Regions from separate parts of the Exiguobacterium sp. Helios genome, predicted to be linked through region 2. Evidence: predicted binding sites of a transcription regulator. Region 2 holds the regulator's gene; the other holds the start of a gene.
What was found. The regulator LexA, encoded in region 2, represses DNA repair genes until DNA is damaged. The targets are predictions, from matches to a motif close to CGAACATATGTTCG.
Positions count from the first base shown of each region.

Region 1: the regulator LexA is predicted to act here: its motif matches at 11,222-11,235, upstream of HNY42_RS02965 (NUMOD4 domain-containing protein).

Region 1 covers NZ_CP053557.1:545,944-560,771, reverse strand. Annotated here, with positions in the region: gene HNY42_RS03030 (hypothetical protein) at 1-2,051, opposite strand, end outside; gene HNY42_RS16350 (DUF4352 domain-containing protein) at 2,412-2,666, shown strand; gene HNY42_RS03020 (hypothetical protein) at 2,765-3,148, opposite strand; gene HNY42_RS03015 (hypothetical protein) at 3,145-3,516, opposite strand; gene HNY42_RS03010 (PadR family transcriptional regulator) at 3,715-4,053, shown strand; gene HNY42_RS03005 (hypothetical protein) at 4,046-4,528, shown strand; gene HNY42_RS03000 (permease) at 4,525-5,034, shown strand; gene HNY42_RS02995 (Type 1 glutamine amidotransferase-like domain-containing protein) at 5,051-5,710, shown strand; gene HNY42_RS02990 (NUDIX hydrolase) at 5,707-6,117, shown strand; gene HNY42_RS02985 (DNA/RNA non-specific endonuclease) at 6,354-7,328, shown strand; gene HNY42_RS02980 (GGDEF domain-containing protein) at 7,386-8,471, opposite strand; gene HNY42_RS02975 (hypothetical protein) at 8,629-8,814, shown strand; gene HNY42_RS02970 (methyl-accepting chemotaxis protein) at 8,932-10,587, shown strand; gene HNY42_RS02965 (NUMOD4 domain-containing protein) at 10,632-11,156, opposite strand; gene HNY42_RS02960 (DEAD/DEAH box helicase family protein) at 11,295-11,879, shown strand; gene HNY42_RS02955 (hypothetical protein) at 11,837-12,172, shown strand; gene HNY42_RS02950 (hypothetical protein) at 12,237-12,563, opposite strand; gene HNY42_RS02945 (DNA alkylation repair protein) at 12,560-13,615, opposite strand; gene HNY42_RS02940 (bifunctional transcriptional activator/DNA repair enzyme AdaA) at 13,612-14,667, opposite strand.
Region 2 covers NZ_CP053557.1:1,369,281-1,384,108, forward strand. Annotated here, with positions in the region: gene glnA (type I glutamate--ammonia ligase) at 1-664, shown strand, start outside; gene HNY42_RS06980 (DUF7225 domain-containing protein) at 773-1,534, shown strand; gene HNY42_RS06985 ((4Fe-4S)-binding protein) at 1,656-1,868, shown strand; gene HNY42_RS06990 (GNAT family N-acetyltransferase) at 1,868-2,137, shown strand; gene HNY42_RS06995 (AzlD domain-containing protein) at 2,223-2,549, opposite strand; gene HNY42_RS07000 (AzlC family ABC transporter permease) at 2,534-3,229, opposite strand; gene dhaK (dihydroxyacetone kinase subunit DhaK) at 3,396-4,364, shown strand; gene dhaL (dihydroxyacetone kinase subunit DhaL) at 4,384-4,983, shown strand; gene dhaM (dihydroxyacetone kinase phosphoryl donor subunit DhaM) at 4,980-5,345, shown strand; gene glpK (glycerol kinase GlpK) at 5,451-6,968, opposite strand; gene HNY42_RS07025 (MIP/aquaporin family protein) at 7,006-7,710, opposite strand; gene HNY42_RS07030 (metal-binding protein) at 7,898-8,368, opposite strand; gene lexA (transcriptional repressor LexA) at 8,399-9,013, opposite strand; gene HNY42_RS07040 (cell division suppressor protein YneA) at 9,224-9,511, shown strand; gene HNY42_RS07045 (YneB family resolvase-like protein) at 9,557-10,210, shown strand; gene HNY42_RS07050 (DUF896 domain-containing protein) at 10,324-10,560, shown strand; gene tkt (transketolase) at 10,756-12,744, shown strand; gene HNY42_RS07060 (YneF family protein) at 12,853-13,083, shown strand; gene HNY42_RS07065 (ABC transporter transmembrane domain-containing protein) at 13,202-14,828, shown strand, end outside.

The DNA of each region.
Region 1 (14,828 bases), 820 kb from region 2:
CAGTCATACTGAAGAAGGTGAATGAGATTGGTGATTTCCTCATAAAGTCCCATGTTCCCATGGATATTATGTCTTTCTTCGTATGCGATAGTCAGGCGATGCTCCATCTCGTCTAATATTTCTTCCACGACATGTACAATATGTTCTTTTTGATACTTGGCTGTCGCCTTCAGCGCCTTTTCGGCGTAATCCTGTCTTTCGAACTTGTATTTCTCTATCTTCTCAGCGCCTTTCACTACAGCGATAGTTCCGAAGATTCCCCCTATGCCTATGACGGCCGTACTAGCGGCGGCGGTCGATAAACCTACGGCTTGCAGCATACCGGTGATTGCACCGAAACCGTCGAACGTCCCGTCGATGGCATCAATTCCTAGAAAGACCGTTGCCCCTCTGATCATCATGTTCGTGTTAAGCAGCAAGTCATCATACTCGGCCTGGAAACCTTTCAGGTCCCCTTCCTTAGCTCGGAGTGATTCATATGATTCGATGCCTTCTTCATCCAGTCGGATGCTCCCGTCATTTCTTCTTCCTAAAATGACTCCTTGTAACATCATTCCGGCGACGACAGGCAATACATCGATATGTCTTTTTTCCAGATATACGTCTGTCGTGGAAGGGACGAGGTACTGTTCCACCACTTGAAGCGAGGTAGTAATTTCGTCTCTAAGAGTGTCATCCGCCTTAGCGATGGAGCGAGAATTATCGTCCTTCGACTCTCGCTCGATGTATTTCGATTCACGGACCGGGATGGACCGTTCTCGCATCGCCCGAGGTCTCCAAGATCGAGTCCGTTTGTCCGCCGTCGCTTCAATCACGTTAAGAATCATATAGTCCAGTTTTTCGGAAGAATCTTCTGAGTAAATCTTCATGATCGCCTTCGTAAGTTCTCTTCTTTCCTTGAAGGTCCTGTTCTTCTTGAAGGCAGATTCGAATTTATCTATGAGTGAGTGTTGTTCAGATGCTAGTTCATCCTTGAATTTCTCTATACAGACATTCGCATGACTATCCAAAGCTGCTTCTAATTGTTTTTCTAAATCCTCGAGATAGAGTGATTTTTGTTTACGGAACTCTTTGAGGATAACTTGTAACCCGTTACGATCCGAAGCCACAGCGTGGTGCATCTCAACTGAGTTCTCAAGAGTGTTCAGCTCCAGTGATAAATTTTCGCTTATTTCTAACATCTTCTCCGTACTCAGTACTTTGGAATCGAACGTGAAGCCGCTATTTTTTCTTAGGAGCTGCTCTAGTCTAGATTCGACGTCAAGAATGTCGATGTCGGACAGCACTATTTGGCTAGTATCGATGTCTCCGAACTTCTGTATCAATTTTTGCTCAATCAACGATTGATTTTCTTCGGACAATTCACTAGCATGTGTCAATACGAAACCTGGTGATTTATCCTTATATGTGTAAGCGACCTTCTTTAATAAGATCTCCTGGTCCATGTGAGCTAGGCGAGAGTGATTCAGGACAAGAATCATTCCGGTTGAACATTTCAGGAAAAGGTCGAGGAATTTTTGGGAGTCGGACCGCGAGCTTCTTTCGAAACCTGGTAGTAACGCCAGTGTGATGTGCCTTAACATAGGATTAGCTGGCAATACGATTTCGAACCAAAGTGAATCCTCGGGTGGGTTCTGCACGCCAATGTTCAGTTCCTCTTTCGTGATATTCTCGTAGCATAAAGCGAATCCGTCGTCTCTAGACTTCTTAATCCTAGATACTCTGAAGGAGGTCTCCATGACATCTTCCGAAGACGAGATGAGAACCGGACGCTTCTCGCCGACCCCTACCTCGGAAGACAATAAATCTTCTGGAAGTCCTAGGAATCGTTTGATCAAAAGTGTCTTTCCTGCACTCTGGAGTCCCGCAACACTTACTATGTGCCGATTCGAGAAAAGCTCTAGAACATTCAGTTCACGATAGATGACCTCCAATTCTTTCGTGTCGAGATTAAGCCGATTTGCTCTTGCGATGAGTTGATGTAATCTTCTCACCATGGATTTCACTGCAAATTCACTCTTAAAGTTCACAAGCTCATGATTATTCTGCATCGCGAATTCTCCTTTATCATCAACGAACGTGTCTGTTTATCATTTCTTCTGATTCCACATCATGAAATGGTCTTCACTTCACTCAGCCACACTCAATCGTCATTATTTTTAGATATACAACTATTATACAACCAAAAAAAGTAATTTCCTTTTTATATTATTCTTTTATTTGGCTCATCACCATAAGGTGTGGTTGACACATAAAATCCATCGGATTTTGAATTGAACATATAAAAAAAGCGAAAAGTTTATCAAATTACTTCTTCCACTTTCAACCCTTTTTCAAATCCAGATGTCGTCAGATGAAGAATCGCACATTTTTCCAGTCACTTCGGATACACATGACATCCCTTGTCTGCTATGCGAAAAAAGACCATCCTCATTCAAAAAAGCGTCGTTGTTTTCGACACGGTCATGCATGGGAGTCGGTACTTTATTGACAATACTGAATTCAATCTTTACATCAATAACGAAAAAGTTGAATCCTACTATGGTGGTTATGAAATGGCCATAAGTGATGACCTAAACAAAGGGAAAACACTGAAAGGTAAAATCTTCTTTGACGCACCAAAAGGTCAACAACTCGAGCTTATTTACAAACCATCATTCTCATAGAGTAATAACAAGGTCGTATTCAAAGGTAATAACTAACCCCTACCGCGTGCCATCTATCTTAATGACGGATGGCATTTTTATTACCGATATCTTCCCATTCATTCTGTCATGTGTTCCTTCGTCCGCTTTTTCGCTTCCAGTGACATCGCCACCACTATCGCAATCAATTGTGGAATAAGCATTAAGAGACTGACGAGCAAAATCAGTTGTTCCGCCGCCAACGGTTTGAAATAGCCGTCAAAGCCGTAGGCATCTGTTTGACCTGCAAAATAAACGGAGATGAAGTAAGACAGAACATTACCGGCCATCACAAACAGCAGATGACCCCACTGCTGACCGATAAAAGCGAGAACCGTGAATCCGACAAGTAACAGTAGATAACCGAGTAATGTCCCTGTCTTGAAATCTTCAAGCAACGCCAGGTAGACGAATGGAATACAATAGCCTGCTAAGACAGCTAACCCGATCCACCACTTCTTCATCTAAGCTCCTCCTTTTCAAACTGACGGTACAGCCAATCCCGAAGCAGTTCCCAGCGTTCCGGATAGGCGTTACTGCCCTGAGACGCTCCGTTCCCCTCTGATCCGGTCCAACTGATTTCCCAATATGTCCCGTCAAGAATCAGCCATTCCGTCGTGTATTCCGGTTGCCAGTCAATGACACCGGCTTTCTCTAAACGTCGTGTCAGCTCCTGCTGTTGCCGTCGGGACAAGAAAAAGATCGCTTCTTCTCCCGTCCCCTCTTCCAGTCGTAATTCCTGAGTCGCGGCCGTCCACGTAAATAGTTGTTCTTCTCCCATACCGGACTCCCGGTATCGGAATTGATGGATGCGATTGTCGCTCATTTTCATCTGTCCTTCCTCGTCACTCCTGTTATTTCCAGTATAATTCATTTTCCGTTTTCTACCTATATCAAAAAATGAACGGGTTCTTTTGATGGACTTATTTCCAATCGGCAGTTGCTTTTTCATCTTTTCGATTCTATACTGTCAATAACAGTTAAGTGTTATCGACAGTTATAAACCATGATCAATCAGGAGGGATTTACGTTGAAACATACCGGTCGCCACACAGGCGCTTTTTTACTCTTATTCCTTGCGAAAGGTCCTACCTATGGCGGGGATCTGCTCCAACGCTGCGAGCAGGAATTGCCGTTTAATCCGATTGATAGTGCGATTCTCTACCGGACACTCAAAAAGCTTGAAGAAGAAGGGTTCGTCACTTCCATCCTCACCACGTCTCCTCAAAACAAGATGGTGAAAATGTATCAGATAACATCGTCCGGTCGGGCACAGCTCGATCGCTTTCATGAGGACATCGAACAAAAAGTGCAAAATCTGCTGTATTTCCAGACGCATTATGCAAAACAGGTAAAATCCGATGGTTAACAGCATCGTGCTGTATGGACTGGTGCTTCTTCTGTCCAGTTTTTCCTTCTACAAGGACAAACAAAAGACACAGGCAGCGTTTGTGAAAGCCTGGAAAATCTTTACGAACCTGTTGCCGGATCTCCTGGCCATCCTGTTGTTCGTCGGTTTGTCGTTATCGATTCTGTCGCCTGCTCAAATCTCGGTCTTACTCGGACAGGACGCCGGATTTCCAGGTATCGTACTGTCACTCGTCATCGGGGCGATTGCTTTGATTCCGAGCTTCGTCGTCTTTCCGCTCGGCGCGACCTTGCTTGAGAACGGTGCCGGACTGGCGCAAGTCTCAGCTTTAATGGCCTCACTGATGGCCGTCGGAATCATGACGATCCCGTTAGAGAGTCGCCTGTTCGGCAAACGGTTTGCTTACGTGCGCAACCTGTCCGCCCTTATGATGTGCCTGTTCTTTTCGTTACTCGTCATGGAGGTGCTTGGATGAAAAGAATCAAAACATATGGCTTCTTCCTCACGATGTCCGTCCTCTTGCTCGGACTTCTGCTCATCGATCCGGTACGCGGTCAGCATGCCGCCCGGCTCAGTTTGAAGAGTCTGCTCGATATGCTGCTTCTGTTGCCACCGATTTTGGTACTGGTCGGTCTACTTGATCAATGGATAAAAAAAGAAACCCTGCTAAAATACATGGGACCAGATGCGGGGGTTCAAGGGTATTTGTATGTCTTATTACTGGCTGCCATCGCAGCCGGTCCGCTCTATGTCGCTTTTCCTGTCGCTGTCCTCCTGCTCGAAAAAGGCGCCAGCGTCCGATATGTCGTCTTTTTCCTCGGAGCGTTTACGACGGTCAAGTTGCCGGTCCTGCTGTATGAAATCTCTTCGTTTGGTCTTTTCTATACAGCGCTTCACATCGGTTTTGGTCTGCTGTTCTTTTTCATGACGGCCCAACTTTTTGAGCGGTATCAGACCGTTTTGCAGATGAAATCATTTTAAACACAGGAGGTTTTTCATGATGGATCAACAGCTGTTTCTCTTCGGTGGCGGTCCGCCGTTCACTTCAATGCTTTGCCAACAATTCGTCTCTTGTCTCGACCAGTCAGGACCGGTTGCCTTACTGTATGTACCGCGTCCCGGCTCAAACTGGGACGATTATGCTCCGATTTATACGGATGCATTAACGGCAAATGGTGCGACAGATTTCTTCCACTTTCCGTTGTCTGCGCGTCCGACACCTGAACAACTCGAACAGTTAGCCGGAAGTGCCGGAATCATCATCTCGGGCGGGGAAACGGAACGGTATCAACAGTTCATTGTCGGCACACCGATCGGCACTCTCATTCAAGAACGGTTTCAGCACGGTGTCCCGGTCGCCGGATTTTCAGCCGGTGCCTTATTGACACCAAACGAATGCCGGATTCCGGCAATCGATCAACGAAACGGTCAAGCGTTAGTCCTGAAGGGTCTCGGACTGTTAGCGGATGCCGTAATTTCCGTCCATTACGATACCTGGCAGGAAGAGACAAACTTGTCCGAGGCGTTCATGACGACAGCAAGTAATTTCGGCTACGGTTTACCGGAACGAAGCGGCGTTTATCTGAAGAATGGTCGGCTGATGCAACAGGAAGGTCCAGAAGCTGTTCTTCTCGGACAAAAGGGGGAAAACATATGACAACAATCGTAACCGCCGTCAAAGGTATCGTGCAGTACGACAACCGGATTTTAATCGTCCAGCGTGCTGCTGCCGACTCCGGTGGCGGAACATGGGAATGTCCGGGTGGGAAAATTGACTTTGGTGAGCAACCGGAAGACAGTCTGATTCGGGAAATCGAGGAAGAGACGGGGTTAACGGTCACCGTCGACCGGATTGCGTATGCCTCGAGTCTAATGACGCATCCTGACCGGCAAGTCATTCTGCTTGTCTACTTCTGTACGGCAACAAACGATGCTGTCGAACTATCCGACGAACACGACGATTATCTGTGGGCAGATGACTCGATGTTCCGTCAGAACATCGCGCCAAACATCCTGGCTGACTTTGAACAGCATCACATTTTCCGGAAATTGATTTTGTCTTAACGATCCGTCTGCCTGAACTAAGTCCAACACTGGAATATCCGTTCCAACACGTCAGCTGTCTGCGGCGTGTTTTTTGGCGTGAGCTTCATTTTTGAACCAGCCTTCTAAAGCACCGGCATTTTTAGCGAAACGGCTCCTATCATATATTTAATTTAGTTCATTATTTAAAATCACCTTGTATTCGAAGGGAAAGATTCCTAGAATGGACAAGAATGTCATTTCAAAGGAGTCGAACCATGAAACACACACTTACATATCTCAGTTTACCGCTAGCTGCCCTTTTGTTAACGGGATGCGCGGCGGAAGAACCGGTATCGCAAGATCCGAAAGTTGAACAACAGAGCGAACAGAAAAAGACTCCTGAGCAGACAAAACCTGTCCAGGAAAAGCCGAAGACGACGGATGCTGCTTCTGAACAGACAACGGACGCAGCATCATCGAAACCGGCCAGTCCGGCGGCAAAGGAAGCTCTTTTTTCCGGTTACAAACAGCTTCAAGTCGACGGCGGTGATTTGTCCGGTGACCGGGAACCGAACGTCGTCGTCAACATCGGCTTCGGTGACCGGAAGTACTGGGCGTTTACGAACGAACATGCACAACTCGTTAAAGTCGTCGCTAAAAAAATCACCTTACAAAATGATTCCGAGGAGACGACATCCTCCGGCCGTTACTACTCGGATGAAGCGAAGGTTCCCGGTGTCGAGAGTCCGCAGCTTGACGAGGGACACGTCATTGCCGACTCACTCGGCGGGGTCTCAAATGCCTATAACATCACACCGCAGGACAGTACACTCAATCGGCATGGCGATCAGGCTTACATGGAAAACACCATCCGTAAAGCCGGTAAGGTGACGGACTTTGAAGCGACCATTACGTATCCGGATACGACAACACAAATCCCGTCGCATTATCACTATACGTATACGTTGCGCGGAAATAAAATCGTCGATGATTTCGATAACGTCAACCCAGATGAAGTGAATGCCGAACTCGGTCTGACCGAAAACAAAGAAGAACCGGCACCAGCTCCTGCTAATCCGGAACCGACTTCGGACACAACGGGTGACGTCTCGACCGTTGATACGAACGGCAACGGACAAGTCACAATTCAGGAAGCAAAGGACGCCGGATTCAGCATGCCGATCACGGATGACCATTGGCTTTATCCCTATATGCGGGACAATGACCATGACGGCATGGTCGGTGAATAATTTTTACGTGCAGCATAAAACAGGCGGACTCCGTGGAGCCCGCCTGTTTGTATTGGATTATTCTTCACTGTATGCGACGACTTTATTCCGTCCCGTCTGTTTCGCTTGATAAAGAGACTGATCGGCCTTTTGGACGACTTCAAACGATGTCTCGCCTTGGTCCGACGAGGCTGCCCCAATCGATAGCGTGACATGGAATGCCGGATACGTACTGAAGACAAAGTGCTGATCGGCACAGGCCAAGCGGATTGTTTCCCCGAGCCGGACGGCATCTTTAAGCGGTGTGTCCGGTAACAGGACAACAAACTCTTCGCCGCCGTAACGTCCGACAACGGCTTCGTCGGGACTACAGTGTTGCAACAGATGACTAAGTTGACGCAAGACGACGTCACCCCCGTCATGTCCGTACGTATCGTTCACCGATTTAAAAAAGTCGATGTCGACAATCAGAACGGAAAACGCAAATCCATGTTTGTCATAGTGAGACAGCGTCTCATCCAGTTTCCGCCGGTTGGCAAGATTCGTCAGGCCATCCGTCAAAGCAAGTTCCTGTTGCATCTGAACGAACTGGAAATGTTTCCGTAGTTCCTGCAGGAAACGATACGTCACGTAGCCGCCCAATAACATGAAAATGATGTAGACCAAGGCGATTTCAAGAAACCGGTTAAACGTCTCCGTTAATAGATAAAGAGCAGGTAAACTGTAGCCGATCCCAATACCGATCAAGACTAAATAATCTTTGAGTGTATGCGACGCAAATCGACGGTAAATGCTTGCCGTGATAAGTAAAGCGATACAAATTAAACCGGTCAGGAGCAACCCTTCGTAAGCCCCCGGCGGCGTAACGGCAAACCGGGCGCCAATAATCGCTAGCGTCGTAATGCCGCCACTGACCCACCCCCCGTAATAAAACGCCGTGACAAGTGCGACAAGCCGTAAATCAATTTTGGCGCCATCATACGTAATGCTGTTGAGGACAAGCAATACACTGATAAATCCGGCAATGAACCCGACCAAAATACGAAGCTTGACCGGTGAAGCCGGTGAAATTCGTTTGACATGGCGTAATGGTAAAAAGGCAAATAACAGTGAGGTGATCAATAACGAAAAATTTAACAGAAACTGATTAAACTGACTCAACATGCTGTACGCTCCTTACGTAAAACAAATTCCTTATACGTTATAGTTCTTTATCGGACTGTTTCTTACCTGTTTCAAGTAGCTTAACAGGTTTCCATTTTTTTCATCAGGGAATCACTTCAAAGAGACCGTTTCTACTTCATAAGGGGGTAATCGCATCATGGATATGAAAGAGGAAAAAAAGAAAAGCAAGATGCCGTTCTTCGTCATTCTTGTCATTATCATTTTTGTCGCCGTCGCCGCTGCCCTGATTATTTATGTCACGTCAGAACCAAAAGAAGAAACACAACAGCTCATGCAGATGACGACCAGTTTCGTCTCGACTTACCTGCCGCATGCCAGCTGACAGTGGACATCCTCGGATGTCCTTTTTTGTGCGCTGAACCTTTACAAGAACGCTACGTTGCCTTCATAAATTATGCCTCATTCCTTTCCGATAGGAAGCATGGAGGCGATAAAACAAATGAAGCAACCTACACAGAAAAAAAGACTCTTGGCCCAACAATTAAACAACTGGCTGATCCCGATCGTCGCGGCGGGACTGTTACTGATCAGTGCTTTAAGCGTTGAAGAACTCTACCGCGCGTCGACGAAGTCCGTCAGCGAACGGTTTGAACGCGAAATGACGATGCTTGATGCCAATATCCGCTCCATCTACTTGGCGTATCCGGAAGACGAACAGGAACGGACACGCGCCATCAAACGATTAAAAAATCAACAGCTCGCCGATATGGCAAGGGACGAGTACGATGCGGCGATTCAGTCGCTCGCAACTAAAAACGTAGCTATTCAACCGTTGGCGTTGACGGCACAACAAAAAAAAGACGTGACGCAACAATTGAAGAAAGCACGCGTCATGATGTTTACGAGTAACGACCGGTTCGTTCTCGCCATGTCGATTCCGGAATTGAATGATGTCCTGTTCTTATCGGTCGATCAGGAACGGTTGGTCGCACCCGCTAAGGCACTGGCCTTGAAACTCGGTGTGCTCGGAATCATTGTCCTCTGTTTCGTCAGTCTGTTGATCCGGGCCCGCATCAAAAAACAACTGGCTCCGCTGTCGGTCTTGTCCTTAAAGATTGAAGAAGCCTATGCACGGCGGACCTATCAACCGATCAGCATCAAAACGACGACGTTTGAATTACAGCAATTGACGCACCAATACAACCAACTGATGCAGCAAGTCGGGAACTTGACGCAAGAAATCGCAATTGCGAGCGAACGACTGGAGGCAACTCAACCCGGTTTTTCGTCCCAACTCGCATCGATTGATGAATCTATCGTTGACGTCCATCAAGTGGCGACGTCGTTGACGGACCAGTCGACGCAGATGGAACAAATCATCACGGAATCCGGGCAACTGTTGACGACCTCGATTGAAGCACTCGCGACGATGGACGAGTCGATCCAAACGAGCCATCAACGGGTCAGCTCCTTTAATGACGAAGCGACGACGAGTCATCGAATCCTCGACTCCTTGCAACAGGATACAACGTTATTACGGACCCTGTCTGTCAACACGTCACAGTCACTGGAAGAAGCGACCGAACGCAATCAACAAATGCATGCCTCGATCCGCTACATCCAACAGGTGGCGGAAGCGACACGCCGCTTATCGCTCAACGCCCTAATCGAAGCAACACGAGCAGGCGAAGAAGGGCGCGGTTTCGTCATCGTCGCCAAGGAAGTCGAGTCACTTGCGCTCGACATCAAACGAAGTATCGATCACATCAACCAGGCGAACCGGGATTTGACGGCCAGCATCGGGCAGATCGAACAAGATGTTGTCCAGATGACGACCCAAATCGAGACGACACACGAACAGCTTGAACAGAGCACCCGACGGATTGCTTCCGTCCTTGATCATGCCCAACAGATTGAAGCCGCGCTCGTCCAGGTCGAGACGGACCGTACGCTCGTCTATTCGGTACAGCCGCAGATTCGGCAACACTTTCAACTGATTGAAACGATTCTGCTTGAGCTGACCCACTACAGCCAATCACTCGAAGCAAATATTCAGGCCAACAGTACCCGGCAACAGGAACTGAAACAGCACGGTCACATCATCGGTGAACAAATTGAGTCTCTTAACAGGACGATTGTCGGTCCGTCCCAGTAAAGATAAACAGACCCCGTGCCAAAAGCACAGGGTTTGTTTTTTGTTTAACTAATATACTGGGCTTCCTTCTTATCGATGATGTTACGGATCCGGTTTTCCGTCACCTGATACGCCATCGCTAACCGGCGAATCGACTGTCCTGCTTGATAGCGGTAGCGGATGTCCCGAATCTGCCGCGGCGACAATTCGATATGTTGCGTCAATAACAAGTCGAACTCGTCGAGGAGCGACGCATACGCTTGACTCACAGACGGTTTGACGGTCAGATTATCGATCTGATCGTTTAGACGATCACCGTCCGCCCGGATAATCCGGTCGTGCACGGCCTCGGAATCGAGAAACGCCTTGGCGACAAGCTCGGCAACATAAAACCGTTCTCCCCGTCCTTGTTTGTACAACGTCACTTTCCGGTAGCCTTCCTGATTGATCCGCGGTCGCAAGACAACGCCATGTCGCCGTTGTTTAACACCACGACTCGTCTCGATGATCCGGTCGAGCGAGCGGACATTCCCCGCTGTTGAAACTTGATACATCCCTTCATAACCGTCTACCATCTTCCAGTGTTCCATATAATCAATGACCTCCATTCGGTCGAAAAAACAGCAACATTTCCTATTGCCATTATATCATTTTACGAACAAACGTTCTAATAGGAACACTCCGGATTTCTGTGCTAGTATTAACAAAAAAAGGAAGAGGTGTCAGGGATGAAGTTTGTGATGTTACTTGGTCCGCAAGCCGTCGGCAAGATGACGATTGGTCAGGAACTCGAACAAAAAACGAGCATGAAATTATTCCATAACCATCAGACGATTGATCTGTTGCATCCGTACTTTGACTTTACGAAGCCGGCGCACCATAAGCTGAAGGACTTGATCCGGCGGGAGATGTTTAAAGAGATGGCCGTCAGTGATCTCGAAGGGGTGATCTTTACATTTTTGTGCCTGTTCGGCGTCGAAGGCGGAGGTATCGAATTCATCGAAAAGACCGTTCAACTGTTTAAAGAAGCCGGTGCCGAAGTCTTCATCATTGAACTTGAAGCTGCCCTGTCGACCCGTCTTGCCCGGAATCAGACGGAAAACCGCTTACTACATAAGTTTACGAAACGGGATATTGCCGCGTCGGAAGCGAACTTGCTCGAAACAGCTGAACAATACCGGACGCACTCACTCCCGGGAGAGTTGCCGTATCCGAATTACTTAAGGCTCGATACCGAGGGACGATCAGCCGCCGATAGTGCCGACGCCATTTGCCGACACTTCAACTGGTCGACACGTTTGGTCGAACAATGACCCAGTCCAAGCAGACGTATTTGCCGGTTTTCTTGACGCTTGGTTTGCTTCTGTTCAATATGCTGACTTCCTACCTGCTGAGTGGACGGTTTTTCCCGAATCTCAGCCTGTGGGTACCGATCGGACTCAACCTCCTGGTCGGAATCGGATACATCGTTTCACTGATGCTTGGGCTTAGATCGGAGAACAGCTACGTCAAATGGTTTAGCATCTTAGCGAACATTGCTTTTTTACTGTCGTTATCCGTCATCACCTTTTTATTGTTGCTCGCAAACGGCATCTCAGAACCGTAATCCGGACACGAAAAATCGTCTCATCAGAAGCGCGTTTTTTGATGAGACGATTCTTTTTTATCGTTTAATGCGTCAAGTCACGCCGAAAAACCGGTCCGTCCGCATAAAATTCATTTTGGAGCCATACCTCCGCTTCTCCATCCCGTCCGGTCACGAACGGCAACAACAGCGTCCGCGCCAGATACGAAAGGATGACCGTCAATGCTTCTTCGATGTATCCGGCTCGATCGGTCGGATCAATTGCGTCGTAACTGAGTTGCTGACCGGTTAATTGAATCAGAGCAACCTGTTCGTTCTCTCTTTTCTTCAGTACCCAGATACATCCGTCGGCAGTATCCGTAGCTGTAATCGATAACCGGGATGTCGTAAAGTCCGGATGGCGACCGTTCATGTTGTTTCCTCCTTCGTGACATCAAACTCCGTCGTCGCATAGGCTTCTCCGTTAATTAAAATCGTTAATTGATGTGTTCCCGGATAATGAACGCGCGTCGTCAAGTTCCGGAACGACTGCCGTTTCGCAAACGTCTCCCGTCCCGTCACCTGCCGTTCGCTGATCCGGAAGACTTTTTGACTCGTCCCCCGTTTTTTGACGTAGTCGATCACATATTCAATCCGCAGCACTTGCGGTTCGGTCGTCGTCACGTGAAAGGAAAAAGCCAGTTCTCCGCCAATTGCCAGTGTCGGTGTGACCGTCAGTTCGTCGACCGTCACAGTTCCCCGCGTAACGAGTCCAAAGGCTTTTAAGACATCCCGGTGGCCTTGTTTCAACAGAGTTCGTGACGCGTGGCGTAAAATCCAGTCCGTATGCGGATGCGTTCCAAGCCGCTCTAATCGTTCAATGACGAGTTCCGGATGAGTCTTCGCGATATCATTCAAGTGATTGGCAACACTTTTCCGGACATATAACGCATCGTCTTCGAGCAGTGCATCGAGAATCGGCAAGACCGGTCGAGGATCCGCAATCAGCGATGGAATCATCTGCCCCCACGGTAAACGCGGACGGGTTCCTTCTGACGCCAAGCGCCGGATGTGCTCGTCATTCGATTGACTCCATTGCGTCGCGACCTCTAAAAATCGTTTTTGATCCGCCAGCAGAAAACGGCGGACAGCGAATTCCGATGTCGAGTGCCGGGTCAACCGTTCCAGTGCTAACATTGCCCGGTCCCAGGCGTCACCCGGCGCATAGACTTCGATATAGTCCGGAAAAACGATGCCCGGCAACCCCGGAAACTCCAGGGCAATCGTTCCGAGGTGCGTCGCCGCCTGCTCAAAGTCAGCCGGTAAATAACGGTTAAGCTCAGTCGCAATCCGGCGGACCCGTTGTTTAAACGCCAGCTCCTCCCAGTCCCCTTGTTGAACGACGTCTTTAAAGTCCGGTGCCTGCACCGCTTTCCCCAATCGATTCAGCCAGTCATCCGTAAACACATCTTTAATCAAACTCATACGTGATTCAATCCTCTCTTCGTCCGTTCTAATTTTAATAAGGCCGCTTTTCGTGCCAAGCCGCCGGCATATCCACCGAGATCTCCGGTCAGACGAATCACCCGGTGACAGGGAATCAAAATCGCCAGTTGATTGGCGCCGTTTGCCCGGGCGACAGCACGGACAGCAGCCGGATTTCCGACGCGGACGGCAAGTTCCTGATAGGAAATCGTCTCACCCGTAGGAATCTGTTGCAACTGTTCCCAGACCTGTCTCTGAAACGGCGTCCCGTACAAAACAAGCGGAAGGTCGAACCGGTCACGTTCGCCGGCAAAATATGCTTCCAGTTGAACTGTTACCTGCTCGAAGATTGGCGCTTCACCGGGAACGATTACAGCACGGGCTGCCAGTCGCAATCGTTCCACTTCACGTTCGAGTCCGCGACGATCGACAAACTCGAGTAAGTGCAGTCCTTGTTCGTCGGCAATCGCCAGCATCGGTCCGAGCGGCGTGTCGAGCCATTTTGCCTGCAGATATGCTCCGCTCCACCGTTTAGGAGTTGCCCCTAGAATACGGGCAAAGGCATCGCGGAAGCCGCTGCTTGATTCATAACCACTCGCCAGCTGGGCTTCGATGACCGGTTGTCCTTTGCGGATTTCCTTCATCGCCAGTCCCATCCGGCGGGAACGGGCATATTCAACAAACGTCATGCCAAACCGTTTCTTAAACTGCCGCCGGGCGGTCGAGGCATCAAGTCCCAGTTCCCGGAAGTCGGCATCTTTGAACCGTTTCTCAGGATTGGCTTCGACGGCTGCAATCAGCCGGGTAATGACGTCACTGTCCCCCGGGTAAGCGAGCGGTTTACAGCGTAAACACGGCCGGTACGAGGCGAGTAATGCCTCTTTCGCCGTCTCAAAAAATTCGCAGTTCTGTTGCTTCGGTTTCCGTGCCGGACAAGTCGGCCGGCAAAAAATCCCCGTCGTCTTGACCCCGACAAAAAATGTCCCCTCGTACGAGGCATCACGACGGACGAGCGCTTCATAATAATCCGTTTCCGGTAAGGTATTCATCACGTGTCCCTCCCCTTCTTTTCCTCAGTATACCGAGTTTCCACTCCTGCATGTCGCCGAAAATCAGGCACGGATATTTTCTTCAGAAAAACTATCTTTTAATTTTTAAAATGATCGCTCTGTCACTTCTCCGGACGCAACAAAGCCACCATTCCCGGATTCCG
Region 2 (14,828 bases):
TAACTTACACGCGACATTCATGCCAAAACCGCTTTACGGTGTCAACGGTTCAGGAATGCACGCCAACATGTCTCTCTTTAAAGGCAACGAAAACGTCTTCTTCGACGAAGCGAACAGCAACATGCAATTGTCGGATGATGCCCGTGCGTTCACAGCCGGTATCCTGAAGCACGCCCGTGCCTTCACAGCTGTCTGTAACCCGACAGTTAACTCGTATAAACGTCTTGTGCCTGGTTATGAAGCACCTTGCTACGTCGCATGGTCAGCGCGTAACCGTTCACCGCTCGTACGTGTACCGGCAGCCCGCGGTCTCTCGACACGAATCGAAGTCCGTTCAGTCGACCCGGCAGCAAACCCGTACTTGGCACTTGCGACCTTGCTCGCTTCAGGTCTTGACGGAATCAAAAACAACTTGAAAGCACCGGCTCCAATCGACCGTAACATCTACGTGATGGACAAACCGGAACGTGTGGCAAACGGCATTGACGATCTTCCGTCAACACTCAGCCACGCACTCGAAGTCTTGAAAGCGGATGACGTCGTCATGCACGCACTTGGCGAGCACATCGCAGAGCACTTCGTTGAACTTAAAGAAATCGAATGGGATATGTTCCGGACGCAAGTCACGGAATGGGAACGCGATCAGTACATGGTCTTGTTCTAATCTAAATGATGAAAAATGAATGAAAAACAGGCTAAGAATAGTCAATACGCTTTTGTATTGCTTTTCTTAGCCTTATTTTTTTAGGGAGGGATTGCAATGACTAAGCGTATTTCTATTTATGAACAGCTTAAAGAGATGTTAAAGCATAAAAAAGAAGAAGTTGTAACTCCGAGTGAAATGAAAGAAGCCTTGTTTCACAAATATGGAACAAATAAAGATAGTGTGATACTTTCTGACTATTGTTACAATCGTTCAAACCGTGGAATTTCTTTTAATAAGCATTTATTTGTATATCTAAATTATGGAATGTATAAATATATTGGCGAAAATGCTGATTATAACGGATTAATTTATGCGCGAACACGAAATTCTCCTGATGATCAAGTAGTAGGGATATGGACAGACGGAAAAAAACAACTATCTATAAATAAGTTATTAGAAAATCAGGAATTTCTTAAAGGTAATTACATAATCCAACTATTTGAAGAGTATATGGACATTTTGAAATTTGAAATGAACGTTCTTGGTTGTAAAGCCACAGAGTTGCGTCATTTAATAGGTCGATTGGGAGAGTTTTTTTGTGCTATATATACGAAAGGGAAATTAGCTCATGTGACCAACCAACACGGTTTTGATGTAATTAGTAATGGAAGACGGATTAGTGTAAAAACAACGGCTCAAAAATCTGGTTTCATCTCATTGAATATAAGAACTTTAGATCAATTTGATGATATCTTCATAGTCCAGTTCCTAAATAATGAATTTCACTTATTATTTTATGCATCAAAAGATCAACTACCTAAGGGACGGATTTACAAACAGCGGTTAGAAGTTGATTTATCTTCTTTAAAACAAGAGCAACTCCTATGACTGAATAAAGCTTTAGATTTTAAGTATAGGAAAGTACAAATCATCTTAAAAAGGGGTATGTATATATGATGTAAAACAGCAAGACTGCACTCTTAATCTACTTTGTAAGGAGGCGTTTTAAATGAAAAAGGCGTATGAAGGAAAAGGGATCACCGTTTATTTTGATGCCGAAGTCTGTATCCATTCCGGTCATTGTGTGAAGAGTTTACCGGCCGTCTTTGATGTTAAAAAGCGTCCATGGATTGAAACGGACGGGGCCCCGGCCGAAGATGTCATGCGGGTCATCGATGGCTGTCCGAGCGGCGCCTTATCGTATGAACGGAGGGAAGCATGATGGAATTTAAACGAGCGGATCAAAAGATTGAAGCCTATCAAGAGGGGCAAGTTGTCGGGGAAATCACGTACAGTGACACAAAAGGCGGCAAGTGGATCATTGATCATACGTATGTCGACCCGAATCATCGGAATCAACAAATCGGCGAACAACTGGTCAAAGCCATGGTCGAGTGGGCACGCGAAGAAAACGTCAAGCTGTTGCCGCTCTGTCCGTTCGCGAAACGGGAGTTCGAGCAGACGCCGGACTATGCAGATGTATCGGCTTAATCGAAAGCGTGTAATTATCAAAAGACGAGGAGAGCGGATCATCGGATCCGCTCTCCTCGTCTTTTTGATTTATTGTGAACAAGTTTTACAGAAACAAACGAAGCAACGCCATCGACAGGACACCGGTGATGACAGTGTAGGAAAGGCTTTTGCTGCTGACGGCGACGAGGACGGTCGGAACGGATGCTGCGAGGTTTAGAAGGGAGAGTGTCGGATAGTCTCCGTTTCGTGCCACTAGTAAGTTTTGAAAAAATAAAGCACTTAACAAACAAACCGGGATAAACGACAACCAATCGGTCAGCAGACGGGGTAACGTCAGACCATGCATCAACAAAAACGGCAGTATCCGCGGAATCAACGTGACGAGACCGCAGGCAGCAAAAAGGACGAATAGTTCTAAGCGGATTTCCATCGTGAGATTACAACTCCTATACTGGCAGCTATCATCGTCGCGAATAAAACGGCGAGTTCCGGTGACAGATAGCGCATTGATATGTACAACAACAGGAAAACAAGGACGAGCAACAGACCATTTAGAGCGATGCGGGACCGCTCGCTTTCAAACTGCAGGTACAATAACCCGATGAACATCGCGGTTAAAGCAAAATCCAGTCCGAATCGTTCCGGATCCGGGAACCAACTGCCGACGAGTGCTCCGAGGACTGTCGAGGCAATCCAGCTCAGATAAGCGGTTATGTTCAATCCATGCATGAATGGTGCATCAAGCGGCCGTTTTAAGGAAGTATTCATGGCTACGGCAAACGACTCATCTGTCAAGAGAGCGCCGATTCCAAACCGATCGAAGAAATGCCGGCTTTTAACACGCGGTGCGAGCGTCATACTCATCAGAAGATGCCGGGAATTGACGATGAACGTCGTCAAGATGATGGCAGAAAACGGACTGTTTAGTAACAGTAGACTCGTAATGATGAATTGAGCAGCGCCGGCATAAATCAAGATGGACATCAATCCGATTTCAAGCGGACTGAGTCCGGCGGCGCGTCCGACGATGCCGGCAGAAAATCCGATGCCGAGATAACCGAGGACGGTCGGCAGACAGGCTTTGATACCTGCTTGAAACGAAGCGTTCATAGAAGGTGACTCCTCTCGCGATGATGTGTTATCAGCATAGCATCATCAAAACGGATTGGAAATGAACTGGTCAATATTTTCATATGTTTCCTTGACATAAGTCGTCTCGATTTGTGGTAAAGAGTAAGTGGTACGGCAAAATTCGTTAGACGAAGGAGCGTTCAAGATGGATAAATTAATGCAAGATGCGAACCGGTTTGTCTCAGATATGGTGGAAGGTCTCGTTTTAGCACATCCTGATCTTTATGCAAAAGTCGGCGGAGTCAATGTCATTAAACGAAAAGAACCGTTGAACGGGAAAGTGGCCCTTGTATCCGGTGGGGGAAGCGGCCATGAGCCGGCGCATGCCGGATTTATCGGGGACGGTATGCTCGCAGCTGCTGTCTGTGGTGAAGTCTTTACTTCTCCGACACCTGACATGGTGCTTGAAGGAATCAAGGCGGCAGACGGTGGGAAAGGGGTGCTGCTCGTCGTCAAAAACTATTCTGGAGATGTCATGAACTTCGACATGGCGAAAGAATTGGCCGAACTCGAAGACATCGAAGTCGAGACGGTCATCGTCCGGGATGATATCGCCATCAAAAAAGAAGAAGACCGCCGCGGAGTCGCTGGCACGATTTTTGTCCACAAGATTGCCGGAGCTGCGGCAGCAGAGGGCAAATCACTTGCTGAAGTCAAAGCAGTCGCTGAGAAAGTCATTGCCGGCGTCCGGTCAATCGGAATGGCGTTGTCCCCATGTTATATGCCGGAGAGCGGTAAACCCGGTTTTGATTTGCACGAGGATGAAATGGAAATCGGAATTGGGATTCACGGTGAAAAGGGTCTGGAGCGGAAACCGATTGCCTCCGTCGAAGCCATCGTGACGGAATTACTCGATCGATTGACAGCGGAAGTAACCGATAAAAAAGTAGCGGTCATGGTCAACGGAATGGGCGGAACGCCTGAATCGGAATTGTACATCACCTATAAATATGTCGCGGAACAATTGCAGGCAAAAGGATACGAGATTGTTCGTCCGTTCGTCGGCAACTATATGACATCACTCGAAATGCACGGTTTCTCAATTACGCTGCTTCCGGTTGACGATGAACTGGTCGGCTACTTGGATGCAAAAACGAACGCAATCGGATTCTAATTAAAAGAGGGTGAGATAGATGAAGTTATCGACTGAAGAATTCCGCAAAGCATTGCTTAAAGCGGCTGCCGATCTCGAACACCATAAAGATGAATTGACGGATCTTGACCGGGAAATCGGTGACGGCGACCACGGCATCAATTTGTCGCGCGGTTTCCAGGCTGTACAAAAAGAACTTGAGGCGCAAGAAGAGTATGAAGATCTAGGTGTCTTATCAAAACAAGTCGGAATGACCTTGATTAAAACCGTTGGAGGTGCATCCGGTCCGCTCTACGGTACGGCATTCGTTAAATTTGCCGGAGCGTTTAAAGGGAAAAGAGAAGTTGAAGGGGCGGAACTGGCAGCGGCGTTTAAAGAAGCGACGGATGGGATTAAAATGCGCGGGAAATCAGAGTTTGGACAAAAAACGATGGTCGATATTTGGACACCGTTTTACGAAGCACTGGAACAAGAGAGTGATTTGAACGCAGCACTCGATCAAGCATTGGCAGATACAAAAGAGCGTGTGGCGACAAAAGGACGGGCTTCTTATTTTGGGGATGCAACGGTCGGTGTCCAGGATCCCGGTGCGTTATCAAGTTCACTGTTATTACGTTCGATTGGGGAGGTCTTGTCATGATTAATTTGATTTTAGTCTCCCATAGTGAAAAGCTTGCGACCGGACTAAAGGAACTATTGGCTGAAATGGCTCCGGACACACCCGTGTTACTCGCAGCTGGGCTTGCGGACGGCAGTATCGGGACCGATGCGTCCCGAATTGAAGAGACGATGAATGAGTTGAACGATGACGGCTTAATTTTGACCGACATCGGATCGGCGACGATGAACGCGGAACTGGCCTTAGAATTATACAGTGGGGACCGGAACGTTCAGTTCGTCGAAGCACCGCTGGTAGAGGGCGCTTTTTTGGCAGCGGTCTTAAGTGGTCAATCAAAAACGCTGGATGATATCGTAACAGGCGTCAAAGCAGAATTTTCGTAAAACAGGTAATCCGACTAACAGGTTCGTTTCCGAAGAGGAAGCGAACCTGTTTTTTTAGGGAAAACAAAAAAACTGGTATTCCGCGAGGGAATACCAGTAAAGAAATCAGGCGTTGACTTCTTTTTTGTTCGGTTTAAACGCCATTGTCGCTTCGACCGCTTTTTGCCATCCGGCATAACGCTGTTCGCGATCGTCTTCTTTCATTTCTGGTTTGAACTGACGGTTGAGTTTCCATTGTTTTTTGATTTCAGCTTTGTCTTTCCAGTAACCGACTGCGAGACCAGCAAGATATGCAGCACCGAGAGCTGTTGTCTCATTGATTTCCGGACGGTCAACCGGTACACCTAAGATATCCGACTGGAACTGCATCAAGAAGTCATTCGAAACCGCACCACCATCAACACGCAACGTTTTTAGTTCGATGCCTGAATCTTTTTCCATTGCCGTCAAGACATCACGTGTCTGATAAGCAAGGGATTCGAGAGTCGCGCGGACGAAATGTTCTTTCTCCGTTCCGCGTGTTAAGCCGAAAATCGCGCCACGAACGTCACTATCCCAGTACGGGGCACCGAGTCCGACGAAGGCAGGAACGACGTAAACGCCTTCTGTCGAATCGACTTTTAACGCATAACCTTCTGAATCCTTCGCGTTTTTCAACATCCGTAAGCCGTCACGCAACCACTGAATCGCGGATCCGGCAACGAAGATTGATCCTTCGAGTGCATATTCGACTTTTCCGTCGACACCCCAGGCGATTGTCGTCAGTAGACCGTGGTCAGACGAAACGGCTTTTTCACCAGTGTTCATGAGCATGAAGCAACCTGTACCATACGTGTTCTTTCCTTCACCCGGTTCGAAACATGTTTGACCGAAGAGAGCAGCTTGCTGGTCACCGGCAATTCCGGCAATCGGAATTTCGAAGCCGAAGAAGTGATACGGAACGGTATTGTCATACACTTCACTTGATTGACGGACTTCCGGTAACATTGATTTTGGAACTGTCAGGATTTCAAGCAACTCATCATCCCATTTTTGTTCGTAAATGTTGTACATCAATGTCCGGGAAGCGTTTGTATAGTCTGTGATATGCGTTTTTCCACCAGACAGCTTCCAAACGAGCCATGTGTCGATTGTTCCGAATAGAAGTTCTCCGTTTTCTGCCTGTTCCCGTGCCCCTTCAACGTTATCCAAAATCCACTTCACTTTTGTCCCTGAGAAGTAGGCGTCAATCAGAAGACCTGTTTTATCACGGAATGTTTGGTTCAGACCCTGTGCATTCAGCTCATCACAGATACCGGATGTTTGACGGGATTGCCAGACAAGCGCGTGATAGACAGGTTTACCTGTTTCTTTGTTCCAGACGACCGTCGTCTCACGTTGGTTCGTAATTCCGATACTTGCGATTTGGCTCGGTTTGATATCAGCCGTTCCGAGAGCATCCGCCATGACAGCGAGGATTGATCCCCAAATTTCATTGGCATCATGCTCGACCCAGCCCGGTTGCGGGAAGTATTGTTTGAATTCACGTTGCGCAGAGTTCACGATTTGACCATCGTGGTCAAAAATAATGGCGCGTGAGCTTGTTGTTCCTTGGTCGAGTGCTAAGATGTACTTGTTTTCCATGCTGAAATCCCCCTTGAGATGTAGGTGTCAAACAAAATCAGTTTTGCAGCAGTTGATACAGCAAGACGGCTACTCCACCACCGATAATCGGACCAACGATTGGAATCCACGAGTAACCCCAGTCAGATGAACCTTTTCCTTTAATCGGTAAGATAGCGTGTGCAATCCGCGGACCAAGGTCACGGGCCGGGTTGATGGCATATCCTGTTGTACCACCGAGCGAGAGACCGATGACGACGACAAGAAGACCGACGATGAATGGTTTCAGTCCGTCACCAAATGTTGTCAGACCAAATGACAGGATTCCGAATACCAAGACAAACGTCCCGATGATTTCTGAAATCAGGTTTGACGGTGTATGGCGAATCGCCGGACCTGTTGCGAACACACCCAGTTTTGCTGCTTGATCATCAGTCGCTTCAAAGTGTTTCATATAATGAAGCCAAACGAGTACTGCACCGATGAATGCTCCGATTAATTGACCGGCGATATAGACAGGTACGTCTGCCCACGGTAAATCGGAATTCATGGCAAGCGCCAATGTCAATGCAGGATTGAGATGTGCACCACTCGAGGCAGCAATGTATGCTCCCGTCATGACGGCGAGACCCCAAGCGAATGTAATGACAATCCAGCCGCCGTTCTCAGATTTCGTCTTTCTCAAGACAACCCCTGCAACGACTCCGTCGCCGAGCAAAATCAGAATCATTGTTCCAATCAGCTCACTTGTAAAGTTACTCATGCAAAAACCCTCCCTTTGGATTAAAGCAAATAATGGCCTTTCCATTTAAACCTACATCTAATTGAGAACGTTTTCAATACAATTAATTCAAATCTTTGAATTAAAATTTCCTTAATTTATGTTTAAAAAAATGAATAATGGATACTAAAAAAATCCTTCGTTCATTTTTACAATGAACGAAGGATTTTCAACGACGCTTTTTCCGCTTCTTTTTTGTTCGAAAGAAGCTGCTGGAGTGATCAAGGACAATATGTATCGTACTGGCAACCATGACGCCGATGATGAAAGCAGGCATGGACGCGAACCAGGAATCGACCGTACTCGATTCAATGATTTTCAGGTACAGCGCCAAAAATAAAAGCGGAATCAGAAAAGCGGCGCTGTACATCAGGCGAATGAGATCGCCGATGATCAAACCGTGCGACCAGATGGAGCGGTGGGGCATGATTTTGACATAAGGCATCCAAAGGACCCGTAAAGGACCGTGCCGGTAGTAAGGTTCGGACTTCAAGTCGAGGTCTGGTGAAAGCCAAAGGGTGCCGACGGCGATGCCGACAGCGGTTGGAAGCCAATCCGTCTGCTGGGTTGCGACCGAATACGCAACATAGCCGGTTAAAGCAACGGTATTGACTGTATCGTGTACATTTCCAGAAGGCATAAAAAAAGACCAGCTGTGCTGGTCCCTCGCTTAGTGGATCGTCCGATATACGCCGATGACCTTGCCAAGAATCGAGACGTTATCGAAATACATCGGGTCCATCGAATCATTTTCTGGTTGGAGACGTACTTGTTGATCTTCTAAGAAGAACCGTTTGACAGTCGCTTCGCTATCTTCGGTCATAGCAACGACGATTTCACCATTCTCTGCTGTGTTTTGCTGACGAACGATGACCCGGTCACCGTCTAGAATACCTGCGTTGATCATCGACTCACCATCAATCGTCAACATAAAGACATTTTCGTTCCCGACGTAATGGGCAGGAAGCGGGAAATGTTCTTCAATGTTTTCGATGGCCGTGATTGGAAAACCAGCCGTTACTTTCCCGATGACGGGAATATGAACGATGGCTTCGTGATCTTCATCAGTTTTATCAAGCAATATCTCAATCGCACGTGGCTTAGTTGGGTCACGGCGAATCAGTCCGCGTTTTTCTAGACGATCCAAATGACCGTGTACCGTTGAGCTTGAAGCAAGACCAACAGCCTCACCGATTTCACGAACTGATGGGGGATACCCTTTCAGTTTCACTTGAGCAACGATGTAGTCAAGGATTTCTTGTTGTCGTTTCGACATTTTCCGCATATGAATTGCCACCTCTTTCCGGATTGGTTTTTTGAAGGTTATAGGAATACATGTTTCTAAAATCACTATAACATAGAACAAATGAGCGTACAAACAATTGTTCGACATTTTGTGTTGACCGAACACCGGTTCTTGGTTTAAGATGAGTTATGCGAACAATTGTTCCGAGAACATCTATTCTAAAAACATTTTTAACTGGAGGGATTTATCATGATGCATACGATTCGTACCCATGCCTTTTCCATTGTTTTTTATACGCTCAGCCTGGCTTTCATTCTTTTCCTTTTAACACCTCGACCGGACGAGAAGGTCGAGCAACTCTTGACGGCTTCTGTCACAGTCGATCAAAACGCGACCGTCGAACAGGTCGCCGAAGTCTATAATGACGGATCGATGACAGATCAGGAATATGTCGAGTGGTTGATCGAGAATAATGAACTGAAGACGACTCATGTCATTTCGAAAAACAAAATCGTTGTACCAATCGCGCAACAATGACAAACTGTAAAGGTTGTCAAAGAACGAACAGGGGTGTGAAGTACAGTGAAAGTAGTAATCTACTGTCGCGTCTCGACGGAAAAAGAAGCACAGGACAGCTCGCTTGAGCGGCAAAGATCGGAACTGTCGGGACTCGCTGCAACAAAAGGATTTGAAGTCGTGGAGATCATCACGGAAAAGGAAAGTGGTTATGACGTTGATCGGGAAGGGATGTTATCCGTTCTCGATTACGTCACACGTCAAGCCGTGGATGCCGTTCTCGTGACGGATGATACGCGGATCGGACGCGGGAATGCCAAAATCGCCATTTTACATACGTTCCAAAAACATCAGGTTCAACTGATGACGATGGAATCGGATGGCGAGTATAAACTGGCAGACGCCGAAGCGATGGTTCTTGAAATTGTATCGCTCGTCGAAGAGTATCAACGGAAACTGCATAATGCGAAAATTGCCCGCGGGATGCGACGGGCTGTCGAAAATGGATTTCGTCCCGAGCAGAACCTCAACCGTCAAGGTGAAAATGCCGGTCGGAGCCGAAAGGAAGTCCCGATTGAAGAAATCGTCCGGTTACGTGAGTTAGGACTGACATTCGCCGACATCGCGGTGACATTAAGAGGGATGGGACACGACATTTCGAAAGCGACCGTCAACCGGCGTTATCTGGAATATAAAGAAGTAGTCAGTACGTACGAATAAGGAAGTAAGTTTGATGCCTCAGCGGCGCATCAAACTTGCTTTTTTTTTTCGTGTCTTTTACAGTAAGGTTACTATTGAAAGCTCAACTTTGAGTCAACAGAAAGAGGGATATCATGTTATCACAAGAACAACTGGACCGGATTAACGAATTAGCCAATAAATCAAAAGTCGAACCACTGACTGATGCAGAAACAGCGGAACAAAAAGAATTACGGACTGCCTATCTGGAAGCATTCCGTGGTTCGTTCAAAAATCAGATGATGGGCATCAAAATCGTCGATGAAGAAGGAACCGACGTAACACCTGAAAAACTAAAGCAAGCGCAGGAAGAAGAACGGAACAAACAATAATGACAAAAGCTATGTCACTCATTGGGATGAGTGGCGTAGCTTTTTTTGGTGAAACGTTCGTAATATGTATCACGAAAGTGCCAAGAAAACGGCAATAGAGAGCGCATTCATTTCAATGTGACATACTATTTAGAAAAGTTGTATCACATTTGTGGGTATGCTAAAATGAGGAGGAATTTGTGAAAAAGAGAGAGGATGATTGTTTTGACGAACATGACAACAGTAGAATTATTAGCAGTAAATACGATTCGTACCTTATCAATTGATGCAGTACAAAAAGCGAACTCGGGTCACCCGGGAATGCCGATGGGTGCAGCACCGATGGCATTTACATTATGGGCGGATCATATGAACCATAACCCTAAAAATCCAGAATGGTTCAACCGTGACCGTTTTGTACTTTCAGCAGGACACGGTTCAATGCTTCTCTACTCACTCCTCCATTTATCAGGTTATGATCTCGCGATGGATGACTTGAAGTCATTCCGTCAATGGAACTCAAAAACACCGGGTCACCCGGAATACCGTCACACAGCAGGTGTCGATGCGACGACTGGTCCACTCGGACAAGGCATTGCGATGGCTGTCGGTATGGCGATGGCAGAACGTCACTTGGAAGCAAAATACAACCGTGACGAGTTAAACGTCGTCGATCACTTCACATACGGGATTTGCGGAGACGGTGACTTAATGGAAGGTGTTTCGGCAGAAGCGGCATCACTTGCAGGACATTTAGGTCTTGGCAAATTGGTTGTTCTGTATGATTCAAACGATATCTCGCTCGATGGCGATCTCGATAAATCATTCTCAGAAAACGTTCAACAACGTTTTGAAGCATACAACTGGCAAGTCATCCGTGTCGAAGACGGAACGGATCTTGATTCGATTTCAAAAGCAATCGAAGCAGCAAAAGCTGAAACAACAAAACCGACATTGATTGAAGTGAAAACAGTCATCGGATTTGGTTCACCAAACAAATCAGGTAAATCGGCTTCACACGGTGCACCACTCGGAGATGCGGAAATCAAGTTGACGAAAGCAAGCTACGTTTGGGATCACGAAGAATTCTACGTCCCGGAAGAAGTCAAAGACTTGTTCGAAGAACGCATTGTCAAACGTGGTGCTGATACAGAAGCAGCATGGACTGAGAAAATGGAACAATACAAAGCGGCGCATCCAGAATTGCATGCTGAACTTGTTCAAGCCATCAACAACGAATTGCCAAGCAACTGGGAAGCAGACCTGCCAACATATGATCTGACATCGAAAAAAGCGACACGTCAGACAAGTGGTGAAGTCTTGAACGCTCTTGCGAAAAACATCCCGTCAATCTTCGGTGGTTCAGCTGACTTAGCAGGATCAAACAACACGATGCTCAAAGGCGAAGCTGACTTCGACATCGATCCAAGCGGCCGTAACATCTGGTTTGGTGTGCGTGAGTTTGCGATGGCAGCAGCTGTCAACGGTATGGCGTTACACGGTGGTGTCATTCCTTACGGTGCGACATTCTTCGTATTCTCGGATTACCTCCGTCCTGCAGTTCGTTTAGCAGCGTTGATGGGTATCCAGTCGATTTTCGTCCTGACACATGACTCGATTGCTGTTGGTGAAGATGGTCCAACACACGAGCCGGTTGAACACTTGATGAGTTTCCGTGCGATGCCGAACTTGACAGTTTACCGTCCGGCAGATGGGAAAGAAACGATTGCCGCATGGAAAACAGCCGTTCAATCAACAAACAAACCGACACTTCTCGTCATGACACGTCAAGGATTACCTGAACTTGAAGGTACGACGGTTGAAGGCGCTGAAAAAGGCGGATACGTCATTGCGGGTGACATCAACAAAGCGGATACAATCTTAATGGGAACAGGTTCTGAAGTGCATCTGTTAGTCGAAGCACAAAAAGAACTTGGCGAAACGGCAGCAGTCGTTTCACTTCCATCATGGGAATTGTTTGAAGCGCAATCAGCAGAATACAAAGAATCAGTTTTACCAAAACGCATCACGAAGCGTCTTGCGATTGAAGCCGGTGCTTCACTCGGTTGGTATAAATATGTAGGAACAGAAGGACAAGTCATCGGAATCGATCGCTTTGGTGCTTCGGCTCCTGGAGATCTTCTGTTAAAAGAGTACGGCATGTCTGTCGAAAATGTCTTGAACACAGTCAAGCAACTCGGTTAATGAAGAAAGGTGCGCAAACGCGCGCACCTTTTTTTTGCATTATCTATGCAAAGGCTTTAAATTATAGTATAGTAAAAAGCGACGTTTGAAGTTAGAGGAGGAAGCAACTTGGCTACATGGATTTGGATTTTAATTGCCCTTCTTTGCTTGGTAGCTGGTGTCGCCCTTGGTTTTTATATCGCTCGTCGATACATGATGAACTATTTGGAGCAAAACCCACCAATCAACGAAGATATGATTAAGACATTGATGATGCAAATGGGTCAAAAGCCATCACAAAAGAAAGTCAACCAAGTGATGCGTTCAATGAGTGGTTCAATGAAATCACCGAAAAAATAACGACTTGTAAAAGGAGACCAATTTGGTCTCCTTTTGTTTGCTATTTTTTAGGAAGATGGCTAATCTAAAATGTGAGACTATTAGAAATACTCAATCGATTTAAAAAGGGGGGACTTGTATGGGAGTCTTCAGGAAACTGAGTTGGTTTTTCCGACTCGAATGGAAAGCATACAGTTTAGGCATCATTGCTTTAATTTTTGTTGCCGGACTGGAACTGATTCCGCCGAAAGTAATCGGTTCGACGGTCAACGGACTGAGCGAAGGCAGTTTGACGAAAAATGATTTATGGAAACTGGTCGCGACACTGGTGTTGATCGGGGTATCGACCTATGTGATTCGTTATTTTTGGCGGTTTTACATCTTCGGAGCGTCGATCCGGCTCGGCCGGTTGTTGCGAAGTCAGCTATATGGTCATTTTTCGGACCTGGATCAATCATTTTACAAGAAGTACCGCAGCGGGGATTTGATGGCTCATGCGACGAATGATGTACAAGCCGTCTCGATGACGGCAGGAGCCGGTATTTTGACACTCGTCGATTCCGTGACGATGGGCAGTTTCGTCATCATCACGATGATTACGACGATCAGTTGGAAACTGACGCTTGTTTCGTTGTTACCGATGCCGCTGATGGTTTATTTGACGTCACGGTACGGGAAGATGCTGCACTCCCGATTCCACGATGCGCAGGAAGCTTTTTCGGATTTGAATGACAAGGTCGCAGAAAGCGTCAGCGGAGTCCGCGTCTTGAAAGCAACAGGGGAAGTTGAATCGGATGTCGGAACGTTTACTTCGTTATCTGATGATGTCGTTCAAAAAAACCGCCGGGTCGCGAAAATCGATGCCTTATTTGATCCGACGATTTTCGGTTTGGTCGGCTTATCTTATATCATTGCCGTCGGATACGGCGCGTATTTATTACAGCAAGGGGAAATTCGGATCGGGGACATCGTGTCCTTCACTACATATTTGGGATTACTGACGTGGCCGATGCTTGCGTTCGGCTGGTTGTTTAATATCGTCGAACGGGGACGGGCTTCGTACGACCGGATTGAACGGATGCTTGCAATCGAACCGGAAATCAAGGATGCGAAAGAAGCGGCGACGACGGTTTCGTCCGCTGATTTACAAGTCGCGATTGATCGGTTTGTATATGAGACACAACCTGTGCTTGTGAACATTCACGTGACATTGACACCCGGACGGACACTTGGAATCGTTGGTCGGACCGGTGCCGGAAAATCGACGTTCGTTCGTCTGTTATCACGCGAATACGATGTCAAATACGGTTCGATTGCGATTGGCGGACAGGACGTCAAACAATTGACGCGGGAAACGGTCCGCAAGCAGGTTGCAATCGTTCCGCAGGATCATTTCCTGTTCTCTGCTTCGATTGCTGATAATATCGCCTTTGCGAAACCGGATGCATCGATGGAAGAAATCATGGAAGCTGCACGGATTGCTGCCGTTCACGAGGATATTCTCGGCTTTACGGAAGGCTATGCGACGATGGTCGGGGAACGGGGTGTCACATTATCCGGCGGTCAGAAACAACGGATTTCGATTGCCAGGGCGTTACTCGCGGATTGTCCGATTCTGGTATTGGATGATGCCTTGTCGGCGGTTGATGCCAAGACGGAGGAAGCGATCATCGAACACTTCCGGACAGCGGATAACGAACAGTCACAAATCATTGTCGCCCACCGTCTGTCGGCGGTTTCGCATACCGATGAGATCATCGTCCTCG